DNA from 4 places in the Pleionea sp. WD8-19 genome. Region 2 is predicted to be linked to each of the others. Evidence: riboswitches for the same ligand, from Rfam matches in the RefSeq annotation. Region 2 holds a riboswitch; each other region holds the start of a gene.
The links. A riboswitch is a leader RNA that binds a small molecule or an ion and turns the genes downstream of it on or off. The one in region 2 is predicted to bind cyclic di-GMP.
Positions count from the first base shown of each region.

Region 1: it holds a riboswitch for cyclic di-GMP, as region 2 does, so the genes downstream of both, ACTUJY_RS07950 (HD-GYP domain-containing protein) here and ACTUJY_RS20130 (DUF3718 domain-containing protein) in region 2, are expected to answer to the same signal.
Region 3: it holds a riboswitch for cyclic di-GMP, as region 2 does, so the genes downstream of both, ACTUJY_RS06875 (fibronectin type III domain-containing protein) here and ACTUJY_RS20130 (DUF3718 domain-containing protein) in region 2, are expected to answer to the same signal.
Region 4: it holds a riboswitch for cyclic di-GMP, as region 2 does, so the genes downstream of both, ACTUJY_RS07850 (hypothetical protein) here and ACTUJY_RS20130 (DUF3718 domain-containing protein) in region 2, are expected to answer to the same signal.

Region 1 is NZ_JBUZOU010000005.1:110,299-115,907, forward strand. It holds gene ACTUJY_RS07940 (acetolactate synthase 3 large subunit) at 1-1,347, shown strand, start outside; gene ilvN (acetolactate synthase small subunit) at 1,344-1,844, shown strand; cyclic di-GMP riboswitch class I at 2,018-2,117, shown strand; gene ACTUJY_RS07950 (HD-GYP domain-containing protein) at 2,273-3,574, shown strand; gene ACTUJY_RS07955 (CNNM domain-containing protein) at 3,674-4,756, opposite strand; gene ACTUJY_RS07960 (phosphoadenylyl-sulfate reductase) at 4,847-5,584, opposite strand.
Region 2 is NZ_JBUZOU010000028.1:12,270-17,878, forward strand. It holds gene pyk (pyruvate kinase) at 86-1,531, shown strand; gene ACTUJY_RS20130 (DUF3718 domain-containing protein) at 1,627-2,052, opposite strand; cyclic di-GMP riboswitch class I at 2,125-2,227, opposite strand; gene ACTUJY_RS20135 (zinc-ribbon domain-containing protein) at 2,354-2,674, opposite strand; gene pepN (aminopeptidase N) at 2,699-5,311, opposite strand.
Region 3 is NZ_JBUZOU010000004.1:228,144-233,752, forward strand. It holds gene ACTUJY_RS06875 (fibronectin type III domain-containing protein) at 1-3,680, opposite strand, end outside; cyclic di-GMP riboswitch class I at 3,757-3,845, opposite strand; gene ACTUJY_RS06880 (carboxypeptidase-like regulatory domain-containing protein) at 4,019-5,170, opposite strand; gene ACTUJY_RS06885 (TonB-dependent receptor plug domain-containing protein) at 5,187-5,609, opposite strand, start outside.
Region 4 is NZ_JBUZOU010000005.1:89,090-94,698, forward strand. It holds gene ACTUJY_RS07835 (DUF4097 family beta strand repeat-containing protein) at 1-669, opposite strand, end outside; gene ACTUJY_RS07840 (metallophosphoesterase) at 840-1,694, opposite strand; gene ACTUJY_RS07845 (DUF3592 domain-containing protein) at 1,691-2,335, opposite strand; cyclic di-GMP riboswitch class I at 2,540-2,629, shown strand; gene ACTUJY_RS07850 (hypothetical protein) at 2,712-5,030, shown strand; gene ACTUJY_RS07855 (hypothetical protein) at 5,102-5,521, opposite strand.

The sequences.
Region 1 (5,609 bases), on a different contig from region 2:
ATCGTAAAACACAGTTTTCTTTGTACAAAAACCGAAGACATTCCCTCCACCATTGCAAAAGCCTACCACATTGCGAAAACCGGTCGCCCTGGTCCAGTAGTGGTTGACCTTCCGAAAGATATTGTTAACCCAAAACATAAAGTACACTACCAATTGCCGAAACGCTTAAAATTACGATCGTACAATCCAACACTGAAAGGTCACCCTAGACAAATTAAAAAAGCCATATTGGCGTTTACCGATGCGAAACGCCCAATTTTTTATATTGGCGGTGGTGTTGTCGCAGCGAATGCAAGTGCGGCACTCACTCAATTAGCAGAACGATTAGACGTTCCGGTAACCAGCACTTTAATGGGACTGGGCGCATTTCCAGGTGACCATCCGCAATTTTTAGGTATGTTAGGCATGCATGGCACGTTAGAAGCCAATAAAGCCATGGGCAACGCCGATTTAATTGTTTGCTTTGGTGCGCGCTTTGACGACAGGGTTACTAACAATCCGAAAACTTTTTGTCAGAATGCAACCATCATTCACGTGGATATTGATCCGGCTTCCATTTCCAAAACCATATTTGCACACATTCCCATTGTCGGCTCTTGCGATGTAGTGATAAAGCAATTTTCCGATTTAATGGATCGTGCCGACTTGCAGCATAACCCTACCGCAATGAAAAATTGGTGGAAGCAAATCAATCGATGGCGTGAGCAAAAGTGCCTGAGTTATGACAAAAGTCATTCAGTAATCAAACCGCAGCATGTGATTGAAACGCTATACCGTGTGACGAATGGTAATGCCTACATTACTTCGGATGTAGGGCAGCACCAAATGTTCAGCGCGCTTTATTACCCTTTTAAAAAGCCAAGGCAATGGATTAACTCCGGCGGACTCGGCACAATGGGTTTTGGTTTACCTGCCGCAATGGGCGTAAAGTTGGCGTTTCCCGAAAGCGATGTCATTTGCGTTACCGGTGATGGTTCCATTCAAATGAACATTCAGGAACTCTCAACGTGTTTGCAATACAATATTCCAATCAAAATTTTATCGCTGAACAATTCCGCTTTGGGTATGGTTCGCCAATGGCAAGATATGATTTACGATGGCCGTCATTCCCACTCTTATATGGAATCCTTACCCGACTTTGTCAAACTGGCCGAAGCCTATGGTCATATTGGAAAAAGCGTCGAAAACTTTAACGACCTGGAAGATGTGCTAGTACAAGCTCTGGCCATGAAAGATCGATTAGTTTTTATTGACGTGAAAGTCGATCAAAAAGAGCACGTTTATCCCATGCAAATTAAAGGCGGCGCTATCGACGAAATGTGGTTAAAAAGTGGAGTAAAAGCGTGAAGCGAATATTAACCATATTGATGGAAAACGAGCCCGGCGCCCTTTCTCGTATTACCGGACTATTTTCTCAACGCGGATACAACATTGACAGTTTAAGCGTTGCCAAAACGGAAGACCCTACCCTTTCAAGACTTACCATTACAACTTCTGGCGATGAAAAAATTCTGGAACAAATAACCAAACAGGTGAATAAGCTCATTGATGTGTTACGGGTAATGAACATTACTGAAAAAGAACACCTGGAGCGCGAATTGATGTTAGTGAAAGTACAAGCACTGTCTTCACAAGTACGTTCCGAAATAAAACGCACGGCAGATATTTTTCGCGCGCATATTATTGATGTTTGCAGTCACAGTTACACGGTTCAGATGGTAGGTCCACCAAAAAAGAATAAAGCTTTCATTGCTGCTATGCAGGAAGAAACCGAAATTTTAGAAGTGGTTCGTTCGGGCACCTTGGGCATACTTCGCGGAAAAAAAGCACTCAGGAGTGCATGAATCAATGCTTTGAATTTGAGAGCTGAGTCACACTTTAAAGCAATACCATAATCCAACTATACGACTTACCAATTTATTGCTTATTTAACAATAGGTTAGAGAATATGTACAAGTGTACAACTTAATAATACCACTTGCACATCTCACAAAGAGAACCTAAACTCAGAAGTAACGTTAGACAAAGGCTACCCCGACGAAAGTCTGGGCACGCAAAGCTACCGGTCTAAGGGTTGTGGCTCTTGAGTTCACACCTACGACGGCGGAGTTACCGGGACGTTTGTTTCACCTCCCTCCTCTGCAAGTCGGTCCGGATTCTGACGGCTGACAGAGGTCAAACCTTCCTCTCAACCGTTTACCGAATCCTTCGACTGATACTCGGGATTGAAGCAATCGCCCTTTTATTGTGTATGTAAAGTGCGAGAGTCGTCATGCGTAAAGTGATCACAACACATAAACTTGATGTGAACCAGTTACAGCTGGGAATGTACGTATCACGTCTCGATATTCCTTGGAGTGAAACCGATTATAGTTTAAAAGGTTTTTACATTGAATCGCGCAAAGATTTGGAAAAACTCAGCAGTTATTGTCAACATGTTTACATTGATGTAAAGCGAACGTTTGAACACTCTTCCTTAATACTTCAACAACCCAGCGACGAAGACTCTACCGAAATCAAGATAAAAAGTCGTCACTGGCATCAACAATGCAATCATCATTACACAAAGTCTTCCGCATTTGAGCAAGAATTAAAGCAAACCAGTGAACTTCTCGACTATGGGTTTATGGTTTTGAAAGAACTGGCTCAAGATGCAAGGTGCATTTCACCCACTCAGATTAAACAAGTGGATGAGGTCAGTCATTCTATTACGCAGTCGATTATTCGAAACTCCGATGCCTTACTCTGGATGACAAAAGTACATAACGACAATAAAAAAGTTTACGATCACGGTTTAAGAGCAAGTGTTTGGGCTGCTCTTCTGGCTAAAAATTTAAGACTTGCACCAGACAAAATAAATGCGTTAACACAAGCCATCATGTTATCGGGCGTTGGTAAAGCCAAGCTTACACAACAAGACTGGTATGATTACGATGGCATTCACTTAACAAAAGCGTATCGCAGCTACGTTCCTTTAACACTGCATGCGGTTCAGCACTCGAAAATTGAACCTAAAGTATTAACCACCATCAAATACATGACTGCTCGACTCACCGACTTTGAAAAAGAATCTGTCGATAAGAAACGACGCAGTATTCCTTTGTTGTCACAAATCGCCGGACTGGTAGAGTCTTTTGAACTATTAACCAACCCCATGTTTCCAAACGCCAAAAACTCAGTATCCGTTGCTTTTTCTCAAATTTATATGCAACGTGGCGTCTTGTTTGATGAAGTGTTAGTGGATGCATTAATCAAGTCACTGGGAATTTACCCCGTAGGTACATTGGTCGAGCTAAGCGATCACTATAAAGGCATTGTGATTGAACAAAACCCTTCTCAAAGATTGCAGGCCAAAGTTGTGTTAACCCATGATCCGGAGCTCAATCCACTCGATAATCCTCAGATTATTCAACTGGGCAAGGGTAAATTGAAAAACACCGTTATCATAGCTGAGCAAACAGGCTTACGCGTTCATGAAAGTCTGATGCGTGTTATCAATAAAAAAGTTCAGAAGCACTTATTAGGTCGTGCGGGTTATTATTTGGGAAGTTTACGCAGTAAATTGGCCTTTTAACTCAACATAACTTGGCTTAATTTTAGCGACATTTTAACCAACTAAACTAAAAGGTGTATTTTGAAACCGTTGCTTCGTAATACACCCTAAAGTATGCACCTATGATGGTTCCGATGAGCCTTCAGCGACATCAGGTTCGTGCAATTTCAAGCCGACTCGCATTGCGCGCTTTTTCCACTGCCGCCGGGCTAAATGCTGCATATCTTCTATAGTGTCCACTTCGTCCATGATTTCCTGACCAAGTAATGTTTCGAAAATATCTTCTAATGTAACCAGACCGACCAACCCGCCGTATTCGTCAACGAGAACGGAAATGTGCTCACGTCGATCCATTAATTGATCAAATAATGATTTCACTGAGGTTGTGTCCAGAACCACCAACAGTTCTCGTTTAATGCTGGTTAATGTTTTTTCAAGATTTCCTTTGGCGGCTTCCAGCAGCACATCCGTTTTCAATACGTAACCCGTGATATCTTCTGCATGACGATTGTAAACAGGAAAGCGAGAAAAGTGTTTGTTCTCCAGTATTGAGACTAACTCCCCAATATTCTTATTTTGATCCAATGAAACAACGACTGGCCTTGGAGTCATTACGTCTTTCGCTTGTAGCGATTCAAAGAACACCAGGTTTTTGAACGTTAACGCCTCTTTTTCTTCAAATACGCCTTGTTCCAAGCCTCGATCTGCCATAGCCGCAAACTCTTCCCGCGTGAAACTGATGCTATGGCCACCTTTACCCATTGCTCCGGTTATTTTTTGGCAAAACCACACCAAAGGCGCCAAAACGATTATCATTATTTGTAACAATTTTGTTGCAGGATAGGTTAGGTGACGCCAATAACGCGCGCCTAATGTTTTAGGAATAATTTCAGAAAAAACCAAAATTAAAAAAGTAAGTACCGCGGAAGTGATACTCAAATAAGCATTACCAAAAACCACTTGCGATTGAGCACCGACACCCGCAGCACCAACGGTATGAGCAATGGTATTTAAGCTAAGAATGGTCGCCAACGGCTTATCGATATCGGCTTTCATTGCTTTAAGCATTTCACCGTGCGGTTTTTGTTCGCTTTCGAGCATGGCGATGTAAGAGTCGCTCACACTCAATATCACAGCTTCTAATATTGAGCACACAAATGAAACGCCAATAGCGAGTATTAAATATACGATCAATAAGGTCATTGATGCAGTCCAAATAAATTAGGACTGACATACTACTCAATTCGCAAATTCATTTGCAAGCTTAACGCTAATTTGAGCGTTTTCAGTAGCTCATATCTCATGAATTCCACATTCACGCTTCAACCCAAAAAAGCGCGTTTCTTCTTCACTCTGAGCTTCTGAAATAGGGCGAGTCGTGTGCACATCACCAATAGACACATACCCCTGTTCCCATAAAGGATGGTAAGGTAACCGGTGCTGCTTTAAGTAAAGATGCAGATCTCGATTACTCCAGTCGGCAATTGGATGCATTTTAAACCGGTGCTCTTGTCGCCTTAATATATCAATCGACTTTCGACTGCGCGATTGCTCTCGACGTAAGCCAGCGTACCAGGTTCCCGCATTTAATTCCTGCAATGCCAACTGCAAGGGTTCCACTTTATTCAAGCGATTGTACTGCTCAATTCCATCCAATCCTTTGTTCCATAACTCACCAAACCGGGCTTCTTGCCAAGCAGGGCTGAGGGGTGAGCGATACACTTTAAGGTTCAAGTTTAAACGCTGAGTCAGTTCGTCAATAAACTGATAGGTTTCTTTGAACAAATACCCAGTATCAACCAGCACAACAGGTATATTCGGTGCGACTTGACTAAACAAATGTAAGCTCACCGCAGATTGAGCCCCAAAACTCGACGTTAAAACATGTTCGCCTGGTAAGTGCTTTAACGACCAAGCCAATCGTTGCGGAGCGGTCATAGTTTCCAGCAACTGATTGGCTTCTTTAAAATCGAATGACTCGATCAACTCAGTCGAATGGCTCTCCGATTGTTTTACGCTGCATAAAGTCATGGTTCGTATCTGCTCAATGGCTACT
Region 2 (5,609 bases):
ACACATACGCGTAGCTACAGTGTCACGCCACTGGTCTACACTAAAGATGAAAATCAATGGTTAACCTTCGAGGATAGTGAGTATCGTGTTTAAGCGAACCAAAATAGTTACGACTTTAGGGCCGGCAACGGATAATGAAGAATCACTTAAAGCACTGTTTAAAGCAGGCGCAAATGTTGTTCGAATGAACTTTTCGCACGGTTCAGCCGAAGATCACCTTCGCCGCACCGAATTAGTCCGCAAAGTATCGAAAGAGATGGGAATCGAAGTTGCGGTTTTGGGTGATTTGCAAGGCCCTAAAATTCGGATCGCGCGCTTTATCGACGGAAAAATCGAATTGAAAAATGGCGAACGCTTTTGTCTCGATGCAAGTCTTGACTCAAACTCAGGTAACAATCAAGAAGTCGGAATTGATTACAAAGAACTGCCAAACGACTGTCAGCCCGGAGATGTCTTGTTACTAGACGATGGTCGTGTTGAGTTGGAAATTACACATATTAAAGGATCGCGCGTTGAAACCCGAGTGGTCATTGGTGGCGTATTAAGCAATAACAAAGGCATTAATAAAAAAGGCGGTGGATTATCAGCGCCAGCATTGACTGAAAAAGACGCGGAAGACATAAAGCTTGCTGCGTCAATGAATGTGGACTATCTCGCGGTATCCTTTCCTCGTAGCGCTGAAGATATTGAGCACGCACAACAAATGTTAAACGATGCAGGCAGTAACGCCGGCATCGTTGCTAAAATTGAACGAGCTGAAGTGGTTCAGTCCGAAGAAATACTGGATGACATTATCCTAGCCTCTTCTGCTGTTATGGTTGCTCGCGGCGATCTGGGTGTCGAAATTGGCGATGCTGAGTTGATTGGCGTACAAAAGAAAATCATTGCACGAGCGCGTACGCTCGATCGCGTGGTGATCACCGCAACTCAAATGATGGAGTCCATGATAACCAACGCCATTCCAACACGTGCTGAGGTGTTCGATGTGGCCAATGCAGTTTTGGATGGTACTGACGCTGTTATGTTATCCGCCGAAACAGCAACCGGTGCTCACCCTATTCGTGTGGTTGAAGCCATGGCTCGCGCCTGTCAGGGCGCCGAGAAGCAAAAAGTCACCCAAATTTCAAAGCATCGGATGCTCGACGAGTTTGACCGTGTTGATGAGGCGATTGCCATGGCAACCATGTACACGGCGAACCACTTAAAAGGCGTAAAGGCGATTTGCTGTTTAACAGAATCGGGTGCCACTGCATTGTGGATGTCACGGATCCGCTCGGGTATGCCAATTTATGCGCTTACACCACGCGTCGATACGCAAAGGCGCATGGCCCTGTACCGTGGTGTAGAAGCCATTCCGTTTAATCCTGCTGTATTAGCCCGCCACGACGTGAATCGATTAGCGGTTGAAGAATTAAAAAAGCGACGTATTGTTGAAGACGGCGATTTAGTATTGCTAACCAAAGGCGATCATATGGGAATTTTAGGCGGTACCAATGCGATGAAGATTGTTCGTGTTGGTAACGTTATATAGGTATTCGTCGATCTGTTTTATTCCTCAGGAAGCATTAACCACAACGTTAAAGCTCCCTGAGATTCGCTAAGCGGCTATTTCAAGTCAGATTTCAACTAACCTGCAATACGCTCTTCCATTTGCCCAACAATATTTTGTGTATTAGCTGCGTTAGGGACTGAGCCTGAACTCACAGCATCTTTCGCCCATTGAAATGTACTGATGCCGTCATGCTCTTGGTAATTCAAATCGTCTTTACTGATTTTTTTGATGATGAAAGAAGATACATCGAGAGAGCCGTAATAAGTCGCTGCTCTTAACAGTGAGCCTCCAGGGAACTGCTCGCTAGGCTGGCAAACCAGGCCAGTATAAACATTTCGCAATTCAAGATTCGCAGACTTTAACTTTTTGCGGATACTGGTTCGGTCATCATTTTTAATGTATTCGCAAATTGAATCAGAAAGTCGAGCAAATTCATCGGAACTAGCCAAAGCAAAATTAGAAAGCAGAATAATTGAAAGAGTTGCGAAGAGTTTTTTCATGGAAATCTCCAAAAAATAAAAGGTTATTTCGAGGAGATAAGAGCCTACCGTTTAAGGTTACGAAGACCTGATCCCGGTAACCCCGCTGTCATAGACGAAATAATTTTCACTATTCTGCCCTTAGACCGGTAGCTTTGCGCCCTGAACTTTTCACTTCAGGTTGCCCTTATCAAGAATCTGGGCGCATTTTAATGGAATCAGGCGCCAACGCAAGTCTTTTTTGGCTGTTTTTCAATCACGAATAGAAGTTGCTTTAACAAAAAGCTCTATATCATTGCTTTAATAGCAATTTTATACCTTACTATCGTTTCAACGCTAACGTTTTCAAACGACCAAATAAGTACCCTATTCCACCAAGCCCAATGCCGCCATACCCTAAAATCAAATACAACTGAGACCCTTTCTGCTGCCCAAAGTACATAAAGAGCACTCCGGCGATAAACAACAACATCGATGAGTACACCAACATTTGCAATCGCTGTGTTTTTTTAAGCCGGATAATACGAGCCGCTCGTTGTAAATCTTCTTCGCTCGCACTTTTGGTAGCGTACCCACAATGACTGCAAATTACAGCTTTATCAGAAATTGGTTTACGACATTCCGGACATTTAACAATGGCCATTGATTCACCCCTATAACAAAACGATCAGGACTCTAGAGTTTTACTCACTACTTCGTACACGTCTTTCGACAGCCCAGGCTTATTTTTTATTTCAGTAAGCTGTTGCCGAACAATGGATTGACGTTGCGCATCCAACTTTTTTAAACACGCAAACTGTTTCGCCAAATTAGCTGAGACCTGTGCATTAATACTGTCGAGCTTATCAATAATATCGGTGATCAGTCGATAGCCATTTCCCGAAGCATGATGAAATTGCGCGAAGTTTAATGATGCAAAACTGGAGTAAAGGGCTCGCACTTTGTTCGGATTTTTAATGGAAAATACCGGGTGTTCACTTAATGACTGAATGGTATCGATGACCGACTCATTGTCTGAGGTCGATTGTACCATTAACCATTTGTCCATCACTAAGGCTTCGTCTTTCCACTTTTCATAAAACGATTTCTTAATAGTATTTGCATTACTGAGGTCAGCATGAACCGCTACACGAAAAGCCGCTAACTCATCGGTCATTAACTGTGCACTTTCAAACTGCTTTTGTACCAGCGCTGAACTTCCTTCATCAGCAATGGATAAATAATGCAGTGCCAGGTTTTTCAATGCGCGATTGGCAATGGCCGACTGTTCTAAACTTTGCTCTCCATGAATCTGAAGCGACTGATAACAGGTTAGCCAATGAGCGCTCAGCTTTTGTGCTAAGTGCGTCCGTAGCTTTCGGTGTTGATCAACTAATTGCTCAATTCCCACTTTCCAATGACTTTCGAAAACCGATTTAATCTCTGGCAAAGACAGTGCTCGCGCTTTAAATGCACTATCCAGCTTTTCGTCATTCAAAATATGAGTAAACGCTGATTCGATCAAAGGTAATAACTGATCGTCTCGTGTTACCAAAAATTGTTCCATTAACGTTTGTCCTGCATCCCATCGGGTATATGTGTTTTGATCATGCGCGAACAACAAGGCAAATTCATTTTGTGTCAAGTTCGTCACTAATTTTACAGGTGCTGAAAAATCACGAAGTAATGATGGCACACATGCTTCATTCACATTATATAAAGTGACTTCCTGATGCTCTTCTTTTACCACAATTAACGCTTCTTCTACGTCTGTATCCGACTCGTTCATCGAAAAGCTTAAACTTTTACCACGGCTTCCCACTAGCCCTAATTTAACGGGAATATAAAACGGTTGTTTTGCTGAGTCGTGGCCGGGGGTTTGCTTAAACGTTAACTTTAACTGCCGTACTTTTTCCAAATATTCACTGTGTACGTTTAACTCGGGCGTTCCCGCTTGGGAATACCAGCGTTTAAACAACTCCAAATCGAACCGATTAGCATCCGCCATTGCTGCAGTAAAATCATCGCACGTTGCAGCACTGCCATCGTGACGCTCAAAATACAATGCCATTCCTTTTTGAAAGCCCTCTTCACCCAACAGTGTATGCAGCATGCGAATAACTTCTGCACCTTTGTTGTAAACCGTAACCGTATAAAAATTATTCATTTCTATATAAGATTCTGGCCGAATTGGATGTGCCATGGGACCCGCATCTTCGGCAAACTGAAAGCTGCGGATCACTTTGACATCATCGATGCGCTTTACCGCACGCGAACGCATATCTTCAGTAAATTGTTGATCGCGAAAAACCGTTAAACCTTCTTTTAAACTGAGTTGGAACCAGTCACGACAGGTTACGCGATTGCCCGTCCAATTATGGAAATACTCGTGACCGATAACACTCTCGATGTTTTCAAAATCCTGATCGGTTGCTGTTTTCGGATTCGCTAAGACATATTTCGTATTAAAAATATTTAACCCTTTATTCTCCATCGCCCCCATGTTGAAATCACCGACAGCAACGATCATGTAAAGATCAAGATCGTATTCAAGGTTATACCTTTTTTCATCCCAACGCATGGCGTTAATTAAAGACTCCATTGCGAATTGGCTTTGGTCCAGTTTCCCTTTATCGACAAACAATTGCAGCTTAACTTCTCGTCCACTGCGGGTCACAAAATGCTCTTCGAGCCGATCGAGATCGCCTGCAACCAAAGCAAACAAATAGCTGGGCTTCGGAAAGGGATCGTGCCACTTCATAAAATGCCGATTATCGCCAACTTCGCCACTTTGTTGAGGGTTACCATTACAAAGCAACAACGGATATTGCGCTTTATCGGCTTCGATGGTGACAAAATATTCGGCCAGAACATCAGGGCGATCCAAAAAGTACGTAATCTTTCGAAACCCTTCAGCTTCGCATTGAGTACAAAACTTATTGTTAGATGTGTATAAACCTTCCAGAGAAGTGTTTTTCTGCGGATAAATTTTGCACTCGGTTGCAAACACAAATTTATCTTTTACTTTTTTTAAAAGCATACCTTCGTCATCTAAACAATACTCATCCTGAGATAGTTGCTCGCCATCTAACCGGCAATTGAGTAACTCCAGTTGTTCACCATCAAACTTTATTTCTTGCGCAGATAAGTCGCCTTTCGGGTTGCGCCGCAACAAAAGCTCTGATTTCACCAAGACATACTCGTCGTGCAAATCAAAATGCAGCGTCACTTTATCGATCAAAAAATTGGATGGTCGGTAATCCGAGCGATGTTTTGTTATGGGAACCTGAGCATCTTTCATGAATCTTCCTCTGGTAGATGAATGAAGCAACTGTCTTCGATGTCACAAAGCGTATCGGAAAGCGTAACAGATAAAAACCCAAAACCGTCAACTGGTCTGATTTGTTACGAATGAGGGGGTAAAATCCGTCAAATCTGAACAAAATCCGCACAATGGAACACAAGTTTTACAGTTTTGCGCTATACAAATGGACTTTAGATCCTTATGATCGGCGCCGCAAGAAACACAGAGATTTAAGGGCATTTCTAAAAATGAGTATTTTTCTGTGAGAGCAAGGCGACACTGCGCGAAAAACCGG
Region 3 (5,609 bases), on a different contig from region 2:
CCGCTGCTGGAAAAAGTGAGTGTGTAGTTGCCCGAAGCAATGCCCAAGTAGGCGACAGAAGTTGCATCTTCATCGGTTTGCCACAAGATATTCGCACTGCTGGTGGTGATGTCTTCTACATAAGGTCCGGCAAGAATTTTAGGTGCCGTGGTATCGGGTAATCCCAGCGTTGTGAACTGTACCGGGTTGGAAACGGTCGGCCCGTTACCATGCGCATCGCTGGAAGAAACCGTCAGCGTGTAAGTGGTGCTGGGGGTTAACCCCGTCAATGGTATCTGATGCTCGGTAACTAATTCATCCTGATACGCACTACCGTAAACACTGCCGTCGTTGTAATCCACACCGCTGTCAGCGGGCTCGTTGGTGGTCCATTTTACTAATGCCGAATGGGTTGTGATATTAACGACATACGGGCCGGATATTATTTCGGGTGCCGTAACATCGACATAAGGCAGCGTAGTGGCTTCCATGACGCTTTGTACGGGACCGTTGCCGGCAACGTCATAAATGACACAAAGCACGCTGTACGTTGTGTTGGGTGACAGCCCGGTAACCGTAACATCGTGGCAAACTGCAGCGGAGTTTAGTAGGTAATCCACACCGTCAACCGTAACATAACCGGTGACTGGCTCATTAGCACAAAAAGAAACGATAAAACTGTCGTGGTCGATGGAGTGAACTCTACCACTGACAAATTGTGGCGGTGTGGTATCGGGTAATGGCAATGTCGTAAAGTCCGCATCTGCCGGATCGGACGTTAAACCTTCCGCATTGGTTGACGTTACTGTTGTTGAATAAAAAGTCGCTGGTGTCAATCCGGTCAGTAGAACACTGTGATTGGTGGTCAGCGGATCATTGATAAAGGTATCACCGTCATCAATGGCAACGGAACTGTTCGCGAGTTGATCGGTTGTCCATTCCACTACAGCGGAAACATCGGTGATGTTTTTCACCCAAGGGCCGGCAATGATCTTCGGAGGTGCAGGTTCCGGAATGGCTAATGTGGTGAAACTGACCTCATTACTGGTGGTCATTTGTCCTTCAGAATTAAAGGCATCAACCGCGACGAAATAGGTGGTGTTGCTGTCTAAGCCGTTGAGTGTCACTTGGTGATTGGTTTTAAATTCCGAGACCGACTCAGACCGATCCAGTGCGCCACTGGTTAATCCATAGTGGACAATGGCACTGCTCGGCTTTTCGGTGCTCCAGTTTACTGCAGCGGATGTTTCTGTGATATCCGTGATATACGGCTGCACGGTAAATACGGGCACTGGTGTTGGCTCGGTTCCGGTAGTAAATTCACTCAAAGCACATTGACCACTATTGCCTGATGCGTCGGTTAACGTGATTTGCTGTTCGTAGGTGGTTTCGGCTGCCAGCCCGGTTAACAAAACAAAACCATCTGACTTGAGAGCGTCGCGACTTTTCTGTTGCCAGTTACTGCTGCCCTGCTCTCGATATTGAATCAGCGCACTGCTCAACTCGCTCGCTTGCCAACTGATTTCGGCGCGATCAATATAAGCATCCACTAGGGGCTCGCTGATACACTCTGGTGCCGTGGTATCAACCTCTTCACTGGTGATGGTGGAAATCACTTTACTGACAAAAAAGCCATTGATATCGGTTGAAAAAACGCTGCAACGGTAACCGGTGGCCAGGCTCAACCCCGCCAAGGTTAACCGGTGTTGCTTGGTGAACGCATTGCGACTGACTTCAGCAATGGCATCGGTGGATTCACAAACCAGACGACTGTCGGCGTTGACGTTGGTGTTCCAAGCGATGGTAATGCTGTTAGCTGTGGTTTGTTCCACAACTGGACCCGCAGTGATGGTTGGCAACGTTTGACTGCTTGCGGCTGTGGTGAACGAGAGCTCTTGACTGGTTGTCGTGTTACCACTTAAATCGGTGGACTCGGCTTGGAAAAAGTAGGTTGTACTGGCTGTTAGCTGACTGAGAGAAATCTGGTGGTCGCTGTGCAATTGGTTGTTACTGACCAATTGATCAAGATTGCCTGCACTCAAACCAAATCGAACCACGGTGGTTGCCGCTTCATCGGTTTGCCAGCGAATGGAGGCACTGGAAGCTTGCACATCTTCCACCATAGGCCGACCAATAATCAGTGGAGCCTGGGTGTCGCTTTGGCCGAGTGTTTGAAAAGTGATAACGGCGGATGTTGAAGGTCCATTACCAAAAGCATCGCTGGACGACACGCTCAAACTGTAAGAGCTGTTATTGGTTAACCCGGTTAAAGCAAAGGTGTGATAACGAACCTGACGATTGTCTTCTACCACTCGGTAGCTGCTGCCATTGTTGTAGGAAATACCACTGTCGGCAGCTTCGTCGGTGATCCAGGTGACCAGTGCTGAGGAGCCGGTGATATCGGAGACGACGGGTCCGAAAACAATTTGCGGCGCTTCTGTATCAGAAAATGCTCGTGTGGTGACGGTAAATTGCTGACTGTAAACAGGACCATTACCGGCCAAGTCAGTGATTCGAGCCGAGACCAGATATTCGGTATCGGCGGTGAGGCCATTAAATTCTTGCTCATGGCAATTGCTAGCACTCCCAACAGTATAATCGATACCGGCTACAGTAAAGTAACCACTTACCGACTCGTTGGCACAGAAGCTCAGAGTAAAGCGATCGTGATTGATGGCATTGACCGACAGATGCTGTGTGAAAACAGGGGCCGATGAATCAGGGCTGTTTGTGGTGGTTACGCCCGCATTGATGGGGGTTGAAGGCGTATTGTTTTCATCTTTGGAGCGAATGATCAATGAATAGCTGGTGTTGGCGGTTAGTCCGGTTAACGTGATGCTGTGTCGGCGCGTCAATTGGGTTGAACTGAATGTATTACCGCCAACCACTTCGACTTCGCTGTCAGCGGGTTTATCGGTATACCATTCAACCAGCGCTGAAACATCGGTTATTTGAGAAATGTAGGGGCCTGCAACCAAATTTGCAGGTTCTGGGTCGGCGAAATCCAGCGTTTTATTCAAGGTTTGGGCACTATTCACCGCATAATCAATTTCGTTGCCGCTAATAAAACCACTGCCATCGGGTGCGATAAAGCTAATGTCGTACAGGCAATCAGCGGCTCCGGCGGCTATGCAGTCAGCTGTGGTGAACAGTAACATTTGGTAATGCCCGTTACTGTCAGTAATTGTAGAGCCGTTTTGGTGGATAACCGTGGTTTGTGAAAGGTGGCCGTCGCTACCTTGTTCGGGTCCGCTCCAGGATTTAGAGGTTTGTACTTCAACGCCGGCTACCGGTAAGGCATTGCTATCGGTGACTGTTCCTGAGAGCAATACAAAGTCGTATTCAATATTGCGAACGGTATCGCCGGTTACCGCGAAATCTTCGGTAAATCGCACGGCATGATGTGGTTCGCCGGTTAAATTCACATCGCTCGCAAAAAAGAAACTTCGCAGTAAGTAGTTACCATCGCTTACGGTCCAGCTGAACGCGCCATCCGCCCCTACTTTCTGCAAACTTCCCACTTGTGTCAGATTATTGCCATTCACTTCAAACAAATTGATTGAAGCACCCTCAATGGGGTTGCCGGACTGATCTCGGATCACACCACTGATGGTGGCGGCGTGCGCGATGCCAGCGAGGAGTAAAAAGAGGAATAAACTATTGCGAAAACAATGAGCCAGTTGGAACCTGCAATGTCGCATTACGCGTCTCCTGGATAGGTCCGGGCAGGCTGGGAACGCGCAAGAAGAAAAAGCTTTTTATTAAAAAGCTTTACTGGTTGGCGACCCCGCTGTCTTAGACGTTATTTTGCCCTTAGACCGGTAGTTTTGCGTCCTGCTCTTTCGAGCAGTTTGCCTTTATCAACACATTCCCAAGTGTTATGCACAACAACACTCGGAACATTAATAGTGTTATCGGTTAAGCCTAGAAAAGCTTGAGTGATTATTCAAAGAATGCGATATAGCAATTTGGATTAAATAACGTCATCTAGTGACAATATTAAATTTTCTATCGTTTTTAGCTATATAAAAGAAATCTTTTATAAGTTTAAATTCTTCATATACTGAATCACATTACTGGTCAAACGTGTGGCATTAGGATCCGTTAAGTCGCCAAAACTGGCTTGAAAAAAAGCCGCTTGATTAAGAATAATACGCGCGCCACTGCGTGGGTCGGTGTATTCTGCGATGATCACATCGGTTTCGGCCAAAACCGTACCGGAACCGCTGGTAAAGTCTTCCGCAGGCGTGGTTACTAATATTTGCCAGTTGGCACTGTTTTCAATAGAGCTGGCGAGCGCCGCATCGAACACAACGTTTTGTTTCACTTGCTGTTGCCCGGGTTCAATAAACTCCCAGTTGTTAAAGTCGACACCAGTCAATAACGGATGCGAACTGTCCTGAATCACACCGGTAAAAAAGTCGTTGAAAGGCGCATCTTCGGTATGAAGAGCAAATTGTTGATCACCAGTAAGAAATGGCATGGGTACGCCTTCAACACTAAAGTCGTTCAGTTGCCCGATGAAGATATTGCCACCATCTGCGAGAAATTGATCGATTACTGCCGCATTGTCCACCAGTTCATCGAATTCACTGTAGATAGTTGCTTCAAGTCCTATCACCAGTAGGTTGTAATTGTTGGCGTCCAGTTGATTGAGCTCTCCCACCACCGATTGGTAGCGCATGCCGTATGTGGTGAGCAGTTCGGTCATGCGTTTTTTATCTTCCGGATCGAACAGGGCAACCGCGGGTAAGTCGCCATCGTTCAATGCCGGATAAATCGGCAAAACGGCATTTTTTACGATTCGGTCACTCACCAAATTTTGTTCCTGAAAGTCAATTTCACCGATGGAAATGACTACTCGACTGTAGCCACTGGCTAGGAACAACAAGCGATAACTGCCCTTAGGAAGATCGCTGATCACATACTCGCCGTTGGCATCGGTAACGATCTGATCCACCGCTTTGCGTCCGTTGGCATCCACCGTAAAATCGCGATTGTAAGGAATGGTTGCTACCACCACACCGGGCATGGCGGCACCGGTTCTATCGGTTACTGTGCCAGCAATATTGGCTTCGGTAATGGCGTCACTGATCGCTCCTTCGTTGGTGATTATAAACTGAGTGTCTTTGCAGGCACTTACTATCAAAAAGAAAAAGGCAACGGAGACAAAGTAAATGGGGTTTTTCATGATGGAATCGTCCTCGCTAAAAGCGGTAATTCAGCAGCCAACGCCAACTTCGGCCTTCAATTGGCAAATCATCGCGCAGTCCTAAAGCCTGTTCGGTTGGGTATCGGCCCGATTCATTCAATAAGTTGGTAATGGTCAGCTCCGAATTCAAATCGGGTAAAAATAGGCCCTTTTGATGCCAAGACAGTGATAGTAATGTGTACTCGTCAATGGGCACGCGCCGGTCTGTATTTTCTCTTGTTGGAGAGCCAAACCAGGAGCCATTAAATTGCAGAGCATGATGATCGTTCAACACCCATTGGCCACCCAATTTAATCTGTCGTGGTGAGTGAATATCGGCACCGGCCCCTTGTGCAACACCCGTCACTTGTTGATATGCGTAATTGATATAGAAGTCTTGAAGACCCAAAGCGGCTCCTCGTAATTCTAGCTCCACTCC
Region 4 (5,609 bases), on a different contig from region 2:
TTTAATTAAAATACTTCCTGAACCGTCGTCAATGTCCAGAGTACCCCCTGCATTTTCGACACTGATTTCACCAGAACCGTCGTCGATTTTAATCGCCCCCTGAACATTCTCTATAGCAATACTGCCCGAACCATCATCGATGGAAAGCATACCTAATACGTCATTAATTTCGATACTTCCCGATCCGTCATTCACTTTTAAATTACCACCAATTTGTCTGATTTCAAGCGAGCCAGATCCATCTTTCACTTTTGTGTGATTGTTTATATTTGAGATTTTAATAGCGCCTGAACCGTCTTTAACGTATAGCTCAACATTCGCAGGTACTCTCACCGTTAAATCAATAGAAGGACTGTTACCGAACCAGCTGCTTTCATTATTAGGGTTAGCATCTGCGATTAACTCGCCTTGATCGTTGTCAATATCCAAAACCAGTTTAAAGTTATCATCATCGACTTTCAGGTCCGCCTCAACTTCTACGGTTCTCAAGCCTTTTTCACCAGTCACGACCAGAAAACCCGCACCTGCATCGATCGTAAATCGTTTGAGTGACTCTGCATTTTTGGAGAGAGTGCGCTTTTCTTCAACATCGAATGCAAATACTGGAACACCTGAGATAAGCGTTCCAAGAATTAACGTCATTATAAAATTTGAGTATTTGAAGTTCATCGTTTTTATCCTGTATTCATTATTTCAGACACAACAAGGCAATCATCATGCCAGCGAATAATTGACTCAATTAACGCGTTTAGACGGCGTTCAAGAACAAAAGGTTTAAATCATTTAGCGAAATTGACGAAAAACCGAAAAATCTCACCAAGTCGCATTTTTATTGCGGTCTATCGAGTTATGGTTACCAACGTAATTTCTGGCCAAACGCGAAACCGTACCGGAAGAATACTGGTGCCAATACCGCTACTCACCAGTAAATGTTTATTGTCTTGAACAATATGTCCATACGCATAGCGTTCGCCGTAAGCTGAAGGAACAATGGGGCGTCCAATGAAAGGTATGTTGACTTGGCCTCCGTGAGTATGCCCGGCGATAGTGAAGTCTACAGACCGCGGAAGCTCTGGAAATACATCTGGGTTATGTGTAAAAGCGACGATAAAACTATTATTCGGAACATCGCGTAATGCTTTACGAACATTATGCGGCGCTTCCCAGTAATCGCTGATACCAACCAGATAAAATTCACATTCAGATTGGCGGATCACAGCTGACTTATCTTCTAGCAAATGAATCTTCGACTGCTCAAAAGCCGCAATAACGCGCGGTCCGTCATACCACCAGTCGTGATTTCCCAACACCGCAAATACGCCTAAAGGTGCGTGCAAATGTTCCAATTCGGTAACGATTTCTTCGGGTGGTATCGTTTCGCCTCCAAGAACTTCTGTCGTCATAAAGTCTCCTGGCAAAACAATCATGTCAGGCTTCATTGCGTTGGTTTTCTGAACTATTTTCCGGAGACGTGTGATATCTTGAAAGGGAGAACCAACATGGAGATCGGATAGTATCGCAATCGATATTTCAGGGCACTGTTTTGGCAGACGTTGTAAACTGATTTTATAAGTACTCGTTGTAAGCAATGCCGGTTCGATAAAGAAAGACCAAGTCATTCCAATTAAAATAATCAGTACAAGCCCTAATTTAAAATGAGCTTTTACACCCAATAAGCGCTTAGAACTGTTCATCGATAATCACGTTTATTGTTTTCATCCAATTCAAACAAGTCTTCGTCAAACTGAAAGCCTATCACACCACCCTGCTCTTGTTGATACAGTGCTGCTCTTTCTTCCTTAGCTTTTGCCTTTAGAAACTGAATAGCTGCTCTTATACCGTGAATATTTTGTTTTTCCCACTTTGTTTTTGCATCGAAATAAATTTTTGTCAATGATATCAGTAAAAAACACAGTGAAACGGCCAACCCAATCCAACTGAAGCCCCAAATCCAAAACTCTACCGATAAACATATGCCTCCTAAGAGACAAAGAATAACACCCAGAGAAATCACACCATTGCCTTTTATTTTGGCATTAAGCGGATCATCCTCCATGAACAGTACGGGTACGCGCTCCCCAACTTGATACGGTTTTTTATTTTGAGATAAGCGTGACTTAAACCGGTATGTTTTTTCAAACTCAAATTCAACCACTGGCGCAAAGAGAGAACGATTCGTTTGCTTACGCTTTTTAAATTTAGAGCCCCCTACCGCATACCCAACAACCGTTCCGGTGGTCTCACGTGCAAAAAGCCTAAAATTTAACGCATAAGTTAATATACCGATTCCCAAACACAACAATAAAAAACCGAATGTGAATAAGCCTACTTCCATAATTTTCAGATCAATTTGAAATAAAAATATTTGTGTTTTATACCATTTAAATTAAAAACGGCCAATTTCTCTAAAAATGAGACCGATTTCATCACTTTAAGAAAAAAATGGTCTCAATCACAGTTTTCTAGAAATTATCGATATTTGATTGTTTTTTGTTCAACACCTAGTATTACCCACTCACGTTGTTCACTTCGTTGAACAATTTGAAAAAGGCAAGTCGAAGCGAAAGCTCCGATACGCAAAGCTACCGGTCTAAGGGCACCAAAAGCCTATGACAGCGGGGTTGCCAAATAAACGTGCTTCAGTCGTCTGTTCAGACACTGCTCTTTATTTGGACCCTATTTCGATAAATAGTTAAGTAGAGGTCTATCTCATGAAAAACAAACTTTGGTGTTTGTCTCCTATTGTACTCGCGTTAGCCGCCTGCAGCGGTGGCAGTGATTCCGTTACCGAAGAAGATGTCGTTGCTAACGATCCCCCACTCGGAAAAGTATCTCCACTTGAGTTACCAAAAGAAATTGCAATCCTACTGGCTAATGAAGAGTCTGGGTACTTATCAAAACGTGCTTCAAACAAAGCACCTGGCGATTTTGACAACGATGAAAAACGCATCCATGTTTGGGATGAAGCCATGGAACCACTAACCATGGTAAACGAAATTCTGTGCTACGTCAGCCAAACCGGCGCCGACCAAATTGTCAACGAAACCTATACCGCCTTAATTGATACCGAACGCTGCGAAACCGACTTGGAAAGCGATGAAGATACCGGTCAGTCTTCAGGAAACAGTGAAGAATTCCAACTCTGGACGATAGAGTCTACGCGAGAGTCAAACGACGCACCGCAAATCGTTAAAATTTGGGTTCCTGCCGAAAGTGAGCACGGTGACGAACCAATGGATCAGCAGCGTATTTTAGTAGAAGTCACCATAGATTCTGCGGGTGACGAAGAAAACCCCTATGGTCAGTTTGTTATGAACTGGAAAGGCGTTTACGACATGCAAGGCAATGAAATTGAAACCATGCATGGTACCATTCAAGCCACGCTAGACGCTGATGGCCGCCCCAATATTTTATTCTTTAACGAAGGTGGTTCCGATCAAATGGGATTCTCCTTCTCAGAATCAACCAATATATTGGTTGATTCAGTGGGTGCCGACAGTGGCGTTGCGAAAACCGCGTTTCACCACAGCAGCCCACACGGTGATTTCGGCGCAGAATTTAGCGTTGCCTATGATCCAACCTATTACTTACGAGGTAAAGATGAAAACCTCGACGGAACTGCCGATGCACAAATGTGTTTCGCTCGTGACGAGTTTGACCAATACGTTTGGCGATACAACTTGTACCAAAGTGACGACGGTTCACGTGTAGAGCTGAACAGCGGCTTCCCATTTTACGCAGACGTTAACGGCGAACGATATTTTGGCCATATCGGCTACTGGGGAATGTGGCTGCCTGAAGACGTCGATATGAGCCAAGTTTCTCAAATCGTTCGTCAAAATTTTGAAGACGACACCGAGTCAACTTACGATGTCACTCACGCTCCGGGCAAACTGATCAAACGTTCCAAAAGTACCATTGCTCTCGAAGACATTGAAGGCAGCTATTTGGAATACGGTGATCTGAGAGTTGAGTACACTCACGACTTTGAGTTAAACAGCGGTGACCAAGTTGGAGAGGCAGGCTTCTATGCGATTGCACAACGATTTGAAAACAGTGCAGGCATGGTCGACTATGAACCGATCGAACCTTATCGCTTAGCTGATGAGCACATGTTCTTCTGGTCTCAAAGCTTAGGCGGAGGCGTTAACTACGATGCCTATCACGATGCTTCGGTAGTAACGGTTTATCAAGAAAGCTATGTACGAAGCCTCGCTGATTTAGACAATGGTGCAGACAGTTTACAGTTAGATTGTTATCACCAGTGTTTAAAAAGCAATATCACCAGCGATCAAATCAATTACAACAACGACTCACCCTATTTAGAAGAGTCGCAAGGTCAAGCCACTGCAACTTATACGTTTAACTTCTCAACGCTCACATTAGAAGATGCAGAAGGTAACTCCGTTGCTTTAGCATCAGATGCTCAGGTCGGTGAAAACAGCCCACACCACTGGGGAATTCACTCAGGCGCGATGCTCGTATCGGGTACTCAAGTGAACGACGGACGTGATGTTTGGAACGCCGAAGTCTCATACGTTTGGGAAACGGGCCACAATCACTGGAATCAAACCACCGTCGTTAGTGAGTCAGGCAGTAATGACATTGTTGAGTTTGATAAACCACTGAACTTTGTTTACACCCACAGCACTGCGAACGACTTAAATGCGGATGAAACCAATCCATCACCTTATGACGGACAATCATTCATGCTGCATTATGGTGGAGCTGGCGAACTTTGGGGCATTCCTCACGAGCAACAAGGCAACAACCGTTGGAGCCCACTCTTTTCACTTGCTGATGGCACACTACTGGGTGACGGCCAATACATGGTGAAAGGTATTGATGTTGAACAACGATTACGAAGTGTTGATGAAAGCGAGTGTTCAGCCAATAACTTATCTCTCGACAGTACGGCAAATTTAGAATTACCGAACAACGACGACATAACCCCCGTATCCATTAACTGGAGTGATAAACCGGTTGTAGAAGACCCTCCACGTGTCATTGGCGGAGAAGTGCAAGGATAGCCTTTACTTTGACCTCGGCGCCGAAAGGCGCCTTTTTTTTTGACTCAGTTTTTAAAAGAATGTCCCCATTTTCATAACTCATTCGTTAAATTTCTTTTTTTAAATATCCCCCATAAAATAAGCCATGATGCGATTGCCGGACCGGTTCCCAATATCCAATATATTCCAATCGAATCACCTCCTCCTAAATATTTCGCGGTACTTGAAAATAAAAAGTACACCCAACTGATATGGCCACATAAAATTCCAAGCAAAATGGCAACGGGAATGAGAGAGAACACAACTTTATTGAATTTAAAAACAAGCCACCAGACAGAAAACAATCCATATGAAGGAAGCAGTACATAAAGCGTTATTAAAAGTAACCCACCTGGGCTTTCGAATAAAATAGAAATACCGAACGTTCCCCAAAAAAGCACTGCCACAGTACTTGGCAAAAGAAAAATCAATGCCAAAATAATTCTTATATACATTTTGCTAAACGCTTGCATGACGCCCCCACCTTAACAAGAATGAATATTGACTCAATATGACTCAAATCATTGTTGCGGCGAACCAAACATTACTGAGTAATATTTT